DNA from 2 places in the Bacillus sp. 1A genome. Region 2 is predicted to be linked to the other one. Evidence: predicted binding sites of a transcription regulator. Region 2 holds the regulator's gene; the other holds the start of a gene.

Region 1 (5,630 bases), 960 kb from region 2:
GCCAAACAAGCGATTAAAGATGCTTGTGAAGCATATAAGCGATTTTTCAAGGGACTGGCTGATAAACCACGATTCAAAAGCAGAAGGAAAGCAAAACTCTCTTTTTACAATGATAATGTCAAGTTAAAAGTAAAAGAAAAACAAGTTTTGATTGAGAAAGTTGGTTGGGTAAAAACATCCGAAAAGTTACCGGTAGGGGTTAAGTACTCTAATCCACGCGTTAGCTTTGATGGTAAGTATTGGTATTTGTCTGTCGGTATTGAACAGGAGTTTACAAAAGAGAAGTTAACGGCTGTTTCGTTAGGAATAGATATTGGAATCAAAGAATTAGCATATTGTTCTGATGGGCAGAGGAAGAACAATATCAACAAAACAAAAATGGTAAGACAGGCAGAGAAACGCCTTCGTAGGTTGCAACGTCAAGTTTCTCGTAAATATGAAATGAATAAGGAGGGAAACCGTTTTGTCAAAACAAGCAACATTATAAAAATCGAGAAAGAGATACGACAGCTACATAGAAGGTTATCAAATATCAGAAAGAATCATCTTCATCAATCCACGAGCGAAATTGTGAAAACCAAGCCATTTCGCATTGTGATGGAGACGTTGCATATGAAAGGTCTGATGAAGAATAGACACCTAGCTAAAGCGATTGCGAAGCAGTGTTTATATGAGTTCAAAAGACAAATTCAATACAAGTGTGAAAAATATGGTATTGAATTTGTAGAAGCTGATACATGGTATCCTTCTTCAAAAATGTGTTCCAGTTGTGGAAGCATCAACAAAGAACTAAAACTTTCTGACCGTGTATACAAATGCACTTGTGGTCACGAAATGGATAGGGATTTAAATGCGGCTATCAATTTGTCACGGTATGAATTAGCCAGTTAACATCTAAAAAAAGTTACGGCTAATATGTAGGATTCGTTGTATCCGAATTTACGCCCTCGGAGTGTTACATCAAACGAAAGTAGCTTCTGTGAAATCGGACACGTAGAACAGGGAAATAAACAAAATTTATAGATTTTTATAAGTTTATGGCAACGGCGAATACATATGTTTGTAGCAGAACATGAAGTTGAAATCCGTTATGCGGAAACAGATCAAATGGGTGTTGTTTACCATTCAAACTATTTGGTATGGCTTGAGCTAGGCCGTACGAAACTTATACAAGATTTAGGATTTTCATATGTTGAAATGGAGAAAGAGGGAATTATTTCTCCTGTGTTAGATTTGCAAATTTCATATCGTAAAGCGATGCGTTACGGAGAAAAAGCAATTGTGAAAACGTGGATTGATACTGTGAGTCCGCTTCGCGTTGTATATGGTTATGAAATATATAACGGTGAAGGTGAACTTTGTATTACTGCAAGTACAACGAATATTTGTGCGAAAAAAGAAGGATTTCGCCCTGTATCATTTAAAAAGTTCTATCCTGAGTGGTATGCGAAATATGAGGAAATTAAGAAAAAATAAAAAAAGCGTGGCGGAAGCCACGTTTTTTTATTTTTCATAATTAAATTGCGGGAAATCGTCCCCATCGTTAAATGTAACGACTAAATTATGTCCATCGAAGAACCACTCATCATCGCTTTCAATAAAGAAGTTAATATCTTCTTCTTGAATTTGAACAGCAGGATGTGCAGGATCATCTTTACGAATACCTAAAGAAAGTCCTTTTTGCACAGTACTGCACCCGCCGTATTGTACGAAAAGGCGTAGTGTTTCACCCGATTGTAAGTTTAATTCGTTTTTATACCATTGTGCTGCTTCTTTTGTTACGGAAAGATTCATGTATAGTTCCTCCAAATTATGTTGCTTTTTCTTTAGTATAAAAAATAACGCAAAAAGACGCTATTAATATGCTTCACGTTTTCTTTTTGCGTTATGTGGGTTACGATCTTATTTTTGCTTTTTTGAAAAGTTTGCTTTCGGTTCAGTTTTATTTATAATTCGTCCGATATTTGCACGGTGTTTATAAATAACCATACCTGCTAATAAACACATCGCAATAATGAAGATTTTATCCCCGCTAACAATGGATGCAATAACAGCAACGACGGCTGTTACCATAGAAGAAAGTGATACGTATCTTGTTGTAAATAAAAGGCTGAAAAAGACAACAGCTAATATTGCAAAAACAACTGGAGAGTAGCATAATAGCACGCCAGCAGAAGTTGCAACAGCTTTACCACCACGGAATTTCGCGAAAATCGGATACACATGTCCAAGAACAGCTGCTAATCCGAACCAGAGCGGGTGAACATCTAATCCGAAAATAATCGGTAGACTTGTTGCTAATGTACCTTTTAAAATGTCAGCAATTGTAACGATAAAACCTGCTTTTTTCCCTAGTGTGCGGAATGTATTTGTTCCGCCTAGATTACCGCTTCCGTGCTCACGAATATCGATTCCGTAGCCGATTTTTCCAACGACTAGTGCGAATGGAATCGAGCCAAGTAAGTAGGCAACGATAAATAAAAGATATGTAGTAACCATAAGTTCAGTCTCCTTTATTCAAATGTGTTGATAAAGGGTAAAAAGAGTTTTTCCCGTATATTGTACCATACATTTGTAAAGAGCACATTTCTTTTTTGTAAATGAAAAATTCATTATTTCGTGAAAAAAATTTCACAGGAATGTTACATTTCTCACAGAAACACCAAGACTATATGTAGTAACATTTTAATCAAAAGACAACAACATATTGGTGGAGGGTTATAAATGTTACAACGAAATGTACGTGGAGAAGAATTAATGAGAGTGTTTGAGACGATTGTCCACGGTAGTGAGCAAGATTTAATGCAAGAAAATGCAAATGTAGATGGCCGCTCTCCGATGGGAGTAATGGGAACGTTCGCATCAGAGAGTGCGAAATATTATGCAGTTGAAAATTTATTGTCAGATCAAGTGAAAAAAGCGATAAATCAAAATATATTATATCCACATGACTTAGATTTTTATGCGACAGGAACGACGACTTGTTCGCAAATTCCGTTAGCGCAAATGCTTGCGAACGGTTTTCATACCGGGCATGGGCATATGAGACAACCGCAGGACATTAAAAGTGCATTGGCTCTTTCGTCTATTATTTTTCAGGCGAATCAAAATATGCAGCACGGTGGTCAATCATTTGCACTCTTTGATATTGATTTAGCTCCATATGTGAGAAAAACAGTAGCGAGACATAAGAAACGATTAGAGTCATATCCGCTTACGAAAGAACAAATAGAAGAATTTGCATGGAAAGAAACAGAAAATGATACGTATCAGGCGTGTGAAGCTTTCGTTCATAATTCAAATAGTATGCACAGTAGGGGCGGGGGACAAGTACCGTTTATTTCTATTAATTATGGAACAGACACATCAAAAGAGGGACGGTTATTAGTTAGACAACTTTTAAAAGCGACACAAGCTGGTCTTGGTAAAGGAGAAACACCAATTTTTCCGATTCAAATTTTTAAAATGAAAAAAGGTGTGAACTTTGAAGAATGTGATCCGAACTATGATTTATTTGAATTAGCGTTAGAGACAACGGCTGAACGATTATTCCCTAACTTTTCATTTTTAGATGCGTCATTTAATGCAGTGCATTATGACGGAAGACCGGAAAGTGAAGTATGTTACATGGGATGTCGTACCCGTGTTATGTCTAACATACATGGAGAAGAAACGGCGATTGGAAGAGGGAATTTATCATTTACGTCTATTAACTTAGTGAAATTAGCGTTAATTAGTGGTTCAAAAGAAGCGTTTTTTGAAGCGTTAAACTATTACTTAGATTTAGGAATTAAGCAATTATTAGAACGATTTGAGTATCAATGTACGAAGCGAGCAAGAGATTTTCGATTTTTATATTCACAAGGTGTATGGCGCGGTGGAGAAAAGTTACAGCCTGAAGATTCTGTAGCATCCATTTTAAAGCAAGGGACGTTAAGTCTTGGTTTTATCGGTCTTGCGGAGTGCTTAGTAGCTTTAACAGGAAAGCATCATGGAGAAGATGAAGAATCATGGAAACTCGGGTATGAAATCATTTCCTTTATGAGAGATAAAATGGATAAAGCGACGGAAGAACATGAACTGAATTTCTCAGTAATTGCAACTCCTGCAGAAGGGTTATCAGGGAAGTTTGTGAAAAAAGATAGGGAAGAATTTGGTGTAATTAGCGGTATAACGAACCATAATTATTATACGAATTCATTCCATATTCCAGTTTATTATAACATTCAAGCGATAAATAAAATTCGTTTAGAAGGACCTTTCCATGCCCTATGTAACGGGGGACATATTACGTACATTGAACTAGACGGAGCAGCTATGCATAACAAACAGGCGTTAAAACAAATTGTACGAGCGATGGCAGAACATGGCGTTGGGTACGGTTCAATTAATCATCCTGTTGATCGTTGTAAGTGCTGCAGTTATCACGGAGTTATTGGTAATGAATGTCCAAGCTGCGGAAATGAAGATGAGGCCAATATAGAAAGAATTCGACGTATAACAGGTTATCTTGTAGGAGATATGTCGAAGTGGAATAGTGCGAAACGTAGTGAAGAGATGGATCGGGTGAAGCATAAATGAAAGTGATGAACATCATTCATGATAGTGTAGTAGATGGGGAAGGATTGCGGACAGTCGTGTTTTTTGCGGGCTGTCCGCATCGTTGTTTCGGTTGCCATAATCCGAAATCGTGGAATATTTGTAATGGAACTGAAATGACAGTAGAAGAAATTATGAAAGAGATTGCAAGTAATACATTAACTGATGTAACATTTTCAGGTGGAGATCCATTTTTTCAAGCTGCTGAAGTGAAAAAAGTAGCAAAAGCTGTGAAAGGCTTGAAAAAAAATCTTTGGATGTATACAGGTTATACGTTAGAAGAGATACAGAGTTCTCAAAATAATGATATGATAGAGTTGTTACATTATGGGGATGTTTTAGTCGATGGAAGATTTGAAATCGAGAAAAAAGATTTAACACTTCCATTTCGCGGAAGCTCCAATCAACGTATTATTCGATTGAAAGAGTAAAAAGGCGGGATAGATGATATGAATAAAACAGTATTACTTGTTGAAGATGAAAGAAGATTACGTGAAATTGTTAGTGATTATTTTCGTAATGAAGGCTTTGAAGTAATCGAAGCAGAAGACGGAAAAATAGCGTTAGAATTATTTGCAGAGCATGAAATTGATTTAATTATGTTAGATATAATGTTACCAGAAATAGATGGATGGTCTGTTTGTAGACGAATTAGAAAAGAGTCAGCAGTACCAATCATTATGTTGACAGCACGTTCGGATGAGGATGATACATTACTAGGGTTCGAATTAGGTGCAGATGAGTATGTAACGAAACCTTTCAGCCCGAAAGTGTTAGTAGCTCGTGCGAAGACGTTATTGAAACGTGCGGATGGTGTGGTAGGAGTAGCGGAAGAAAATGCTATGTCTTTAGCTGGAATAGAAGTGAATCGTCTATCTAGAACCGTTTTAGTAGATGGAGAAGAAATTATATTGACACATAAGGAATTTGAACTTCTTGTTTATTTAATGGAGAACAAAGGAATTGTGTTGTCACGTCAACATTTATTAGATCAGTTATGGGGATATGATTACTACGGTGATGACCGAACG
Region 2 (5,630 bases):
GATCGCGAAAATATTTTCACCTGTTATCGCAACGCGTATCGGTGGGCTTGTTCTTATTGGAATAGGAATTTGGGTATTATACCAATTTTTTCGAAGTGAGAAAAAAGAAGAACCAAAGCAAGAGGAGAAGGTTTGGAAATTAGAAATTGCTTCGCTCGGGCTAGTGATTCAAATTTTACGGAAACCGACTGTTGCAGATTTTGATAAATCAGGCACCATTTCTGCAGGAGAAGCGTTACTTCTTGGTATCGCTCTTTCTATAGATTCGTTCGGTGCTGGAATTGGTGCATCTTTATTAGGGTATGCGCCCGCTATGATGGCAATATTAGTTGCGGTTATGAGTTCTTTGTTTTTATTTATTGGAATGAAACTTGGAACGGTTTTATCAAATATGAAATGGTTACAAAAATTTACATTCCTGCCTGGGGTATTACTCATTATTATTGGAATTTGGAAAATGTAAGTATGGGCGTGGAACATTAGTTTCGCGCCTTTTATTATGAGGAGGATTATATGATGACAGTAGTAATTGGATTAACGGGAGGCATTGCAAGTGGAAAAAGTACAGTGTCTCAAATGTTTCGTGAACTGAGTATACCAGTTATTGATGCAGATATTATTGCGCGAGAAGTTGTAGAACGAGGAAAACCAGCATATAACAAAATTGTAGAAGTGTTTGGAACGGAAGTATTACAAAAAGATGGAGAACTGGATCGGCCGAAATTAGGAAGTGTCATTTTCTATAATGAAGAAAAACGATTGCAGTTAAATAAAATTGTTCATCCTGCAGTGCGTGAGGAAATGAATAGGCAAAAAGAAATGTACATAAAAGAAGGGGCACAAGCGGTTGTGTTGGATATTCCTCTTTTGTTTGAAAGTAAATTAACAAGTCTCGTTGATCGTGTTTTAGTTGTAGCAGTTACACCGAAAATACAATTAGAACGTTTAATGAAACGAAATAATTTTTCAGAAGAAGAAGCAAGAGCTCGTATTCAATCTCAAATGCCGTTAGAAGAAAAAGTGAAGAATGCAGATGAAGTGATAAATAATGATGGCACAATTATGGGAACGAAAACACAATTACAGGTGATTTTAAAGAATTGGAACATTATTGACTAAAAAATTGTGAAATTAATGAAAATGCTTAGTGACATATCCCCTTTTTGTGTTATACTATTATTGGGATTGGAGATAAATAGTATAACGCATTCAAGGGGGATAACATATTATGACTCGTGTGGCAATTAATGGATTTGGACGTATTGGGAGAATGGTATTTCGTCAGGCAATAAAAGAAAGCGCATTCGAAATTGTAGCAATCAATGCAAGCTATCCATCTGAAACGTTAGCACATTTAATTAAATATGATACAGTTCACGGCAAGTTTGACGGAACAGTAGAAGCATTTGAAGATTACTTATTAGTTGATGGGAAAATGATTCGCCTTTTAAACAACCGCGATCCAAAGGAATTGCCTTGGACAGATCTAGGTGTTGAAGTTGTAATTGAAGCAACTGGTAAATTTAATTCAAAAGAAAAAGCAATTCTACATGTTGAAGCTGGAGCGAAAAAAGTTATTTTAACAGCGCCTGGTAAAAATGAAGATGTAACAATTGTAGTTGGTGTGAACGAAGACCAATTAGATATTACAAAACATACTGTTATTTCAAATGCATCTTGCACAACAAACTGTTTAGCGCCTGTTGTTAAGGTGTTAGATGAGCAGTTTGGAATTGAAAACGGTTTAATGACAACTGTTCACGCTTATACAAATGACCAAAAAAATATTGATAACCCACATAAAGATTTAAGAAGAGCACGTGCTTGCGGACAATCAATCATTCCGACAACGACAGGTGCTGCGAAAGCGCTTGCAAAGGTTCTTCCGCACTTAAACGGAAAACTTCATGGTATGGCACTTCGTGTACCAACACCAAACGTGTCTCTTGTTGACTTAGTAGTAGATGTAAAACGTGATGTGACAGTTGAAGCTATTAATGAAGCATTCAAAACTGTTGCAAACGGTGCGTTAAAAGGCATTGTAGAATTCAGCGAAGAGCCTTTAGTATCTATTGACTTTAATACAAATACACACTCAGCTATTATTGATGGTTTATCTACAATGGTAATGGGTGATCGTAAAGTGAAAGTACTTGCTTGGTATGATAACGAGTGGGGCTACTCTCGTCGTGTTGTAGATCTTGTAACGTTAGTTGTTGACGAATTAGCGAAGCAAAAAAATGTGCAACATATTTAAGTGAATAAGGGAGAGGGCAAGTGAATATTTGCCCTCTTTTTTTTATTTTTTTCTGAAAAGGAAAAAAATTATAGGAGTATATTTTTGAAAGTGGACATACCACGAAACGTTGTGATTACTGTATTTGTGAATCGTTTATGTTTTTTAGGGAAAAGTAAAGAGGAAAATATGACAGAAAATCGAAAAAACTGTTGTTGCAAAATGAAAATAAACAAAGTATACTAACACTCGTAAACTTAAGAGCTGAGGTACGTAGTCACTACTTAAAGGGTTAGGACCTCTCTGGACTAACTTTCCCCCGTGGTAGTGGAGCAAGCCAAATTGCAAATTAGTTTTCAATTCGAACAGTTAGAATAAATTTACAAGGGGGAACTGTAGAATGGATACTATGGATACGATGGGTCGTCACGTAATCGCTGAACTTTGGGATTGCGATTTCGACAAGCTTAATGACATGCCGTATATTGAACAATTATTTGTGGATGCAGCACTGAGAGCTGGTGCTGAAGTGCGTGAGGTTGCTTTCCATAAATTTGCACCACAAGGTGTAAGTGGAGTAGTAATTATCTCGGAATCACATTTAACAATTCATAGCTTTCCGGAGCACGGTTACGCAAGTATTGATGTTTATACTTGTGGGGATCGTATTGATCCAAATGTTGCTGCAGAATATATTGCAGAAGGTTTAAACGCGAAAACGCGTGAGAGCATCGAGCTTCCTCGAGGCACTGGTAGCTTCGAAATTAAGCAGAGAGAAACAAAAGCTCTTTAAAAAAGAACATAATTGATTTAAAATGTAAAGAGGTGTATAATGCACCTCTTTTTTAGTTTATAAAAAAGGAAAAATATAACGTACTCGTTAGTGAGATAAATTGGGCTCTTACGAATAAGTTAGCACCCCATCTACCATCTTATTTTTGAAAACGAGATGATAAAATAATGTGCTTAAACTTAAAGTGGTAAGAGAGTTAGAATGAGTTATATAATATTGTATATATATTGTCAGATGAAGTAAGTAGAGAAAAAATAAAGAGTATAGTGTAAAGGAGTGAATATATTGCGTTGTCCATCCTGTTCGCATAATGGTACAAGAGTGTTAGATTCGCGTCCGGTAGACGAGGGGCGCTCTATTCGAAGAAGGAGAGAGTGTGAAAGTTGTTTAAGTCGCTTTACGACATTTGAAAGAGTAGAAGAGTCACCTCTTATCGTTGTAAAAAAAGAAGGCACACGAGAAGAATTTAATAAAGAAAAGATTTTGCGCGGCTTAATTAAAGCGTGCGAAAAAAGACCAGTATCTTTAAGACAATTAGAAGAAGTAACTCAAAGTGTGGAACGTGAACTTCGTAATTTAGGTATATCAGAAGTGAAAAGTGATATGATTGGTGAAATTGTTATGGAAGAACTGCGTGATATTGATGATGTTGCTTACGTGCGTTTTGCTTCTGTATATCGCCAATTTAAAGATTTAAATGTATTTATTGAAGAATTAAAAGATATACTGCAAAAAGAAAGAGAGTAGAAGTTGTATTTTATTCTCTTTACATACCGTAAGTAATGAGATAAGAGAGCTAGAAGCGAAAGCTAATAGCTCTTTTTCGCTAAGCAATTATATAATGAAGATAGAACGAATGAAGTAGAGGATAGATTGGATGAGAGAAAGGAAAAGCAAGAATGGAAAAACAGTCATGGATGGAGCTATTGCCAATTGATCGTTATAAAGTAAGTGCGAAAGGGTTACTGCATAATTACGACCGAAAAGTGTTAACGATGTTGTATCAGCCGTTAATAGGTAGTAGAGCTTTTAGTTTGTACATGACGCTATGGGGAGAGTTAGAGCAAGATCGTGTGTTTGGAAAAGAGAATACACATCATTCCCTTATGGTGACCATGCAGATGCAGCTTCCCGAAATATATGAGGAACGAGTAAAGTTAGAAGCAATTGGCCTTTTGAAGGTATATATTAAGAAAGAAAAAGATATTCGAATGTTTATATACGAATTGCAACCACCTTTATCTCCGAAGCAGTTTTTTGATGATATTGTGTTAAGCATCTTTTTATACAATCGATTGAGTCGGACAAAATATAATCAAGTAAAGCAATATTTCTTAGAAGAAGAATTTGATTTTGCTTCTTATGAAAATGTTACGCGTTCTTTCAATGATGTGTTTGGTTCGTTTAATCCAGGACAGCTTGAGCATGCGCAAGAAGATCTTCGTATTCCAAAAACGACAGCTATGCCAAGTAACGAGAAGGGAGACGCTCCAAAAGTTTGGAATGATTTCTTTGATTTCTCCTTATTTGTAGATGGCTTGTCCGCTCTTGTCCCTAAAAAGGCGATTACAGATCAAGTGCGAGAATGTGTCAGTACACTTGCTTACGTGTACGATGTAGATGTGTTATCGATGCAAAATATCGTTCTTGGTACGGTGACAGAGATGCAGACAATTGATATCGAAAGGCTTAGAAAAGGAGCACGTGATTGGTATCAGTTCGAAAACGGTCAAGCGTTACCTGTATTAAGTGAAAGAGTACAACCTCACGCTGCACGTATGATGGAAGGAAAAGAGCCTTCTACGCAAGAAGAGATGTTAATAAAACAGTTAGAGGAAATCTCACCAAAACAACTATTAAAAGAAATCTCTGGTGGTGCAGAGGCGACAAAGGCTGACTTGCAGATCGTTGAAGATGTAATGATCAATCAAAAATTAACGCCAGGTGTTGTGAATGTACTTATTTATTACGTTATGCTACGCTCAGATATGAAGCTTGCGAAAACGTATGTGGAGAAAATTGCTGGGCATTGGGCACGTAAAAAGGTCGGTACAGTAGCTGAAGCAATGGCGTTAGCGAAAGAAGAAAACCGTCAATATCAAGAATGGGCTGAGACGAAGAAAAAAGGCCGTACGTCGAAGAAAACGATAAGAAAAGAAATGGTACCAGATTGGCTGAAAGAAGAGCCGAAAGAACAAGAGAAAGAAATAGTGAAGAAAGATGTAAGTAAGAAAAAAGATGCAAGTACGTTAGATGATGAACGAAAACGACTAGAAGAAGTGTTAAAAAAATATAAGCGTGATTAATAGAAGAGAATGAACGCTCTTTGAGGTGAGAAAATGGAGCATATTCAAAATTCATTTGCAAAGTTAATGGAAAATAAAAATTTTAAAAATAGATATGAAGTATTAAAGGCGGAAGTAATGGCACATCCGCGTGTGAAAGAATTTATAGACGAACATCAAGGTGAAGTAACAACTTCTATGATTGAACGCAGCCTGGTGAAGTTATACGAATATATTGGACAAAGTGTAGGTTGTGCGGATTGTCCGGATCTAGGTTCGTGTAAAAACATGCTGCAAGGATATGAGCCAAAGCTCG

Evidence for each region. Region 2 encodes NrdR, which represses ribonucleotide reductase genes. Its sites were predicted from a motif close to AACACNATATATNGTGTT; they were not measured.
Region 1: a site for NrdR is predicted at 2,665-2,682, ahead of ACUN0F_RS15080 (anaerobic ribonucleoside triphosphate reductase). Genes of this name have one in related genera too.

What each region holds. Positions count from the first base shown of each region.
Region 1 covers NZ_JBQYLZ010000001.1:2,960,643-2,966,272, forward strand. The annotation lists gene ACUN0F_RS15060 (RNA-guided endonuclease InsQ/TnpB family protein) at 1-891, shown strand, start outside; gene ACUN0F_RS15065 (acyl-CoA thioesterase) at 1,057-1,476, shown strand; gene ACUN0F_RS15070 (HesB/YadR/YfhF family protein) at 1,504-1,794, opposite strand; gene plsY (glycerol-3-phosphate 1-O-acyltransferase PlsY) at 1,903-2,499, opposite strand; gene ACUN0F_RS15080 (anaerobic ribonucleoside triphosphate reductase) at 2,725-4,581, shown strand; gene nrdG (anaerobic ribonucleoside-triphosphate reductase activating protein) at 4,578-5,030, shown strand; gene ACUN0F_RS15090 (response regulator transcription factor) at 5,049-5,630, shown strand, end outside.
Region 2 covers NZ_JBQYLZ010000001.1:2,002,376-2,008,005, forward strand. The annotation lists gene ytaF (sporulation membrane protein YtaF) at 1-463, shown strand, start outside; gene coaE (dephospho-CoA kinase) at 517-1,119, shown strand; gene ACUN0F_RS10105 (glyceraldehyde-3-phosphate dehydrogenase) at 1,229-2,257, shown strand; gene speD (adenosylmethionine decarboxylase) at 2,646-3,029, shown strand; gene nrdR (transcriptional regulator NrdR) at 3,315-3,776, shown strand; gene ACUN0F_RS10120 (replication initiation and membrane attachment family protein) at 3,929-5,335, shown strand; gene dnaI (primosomal protein DnaI) at 5,369-5,630, shown strand, end outside.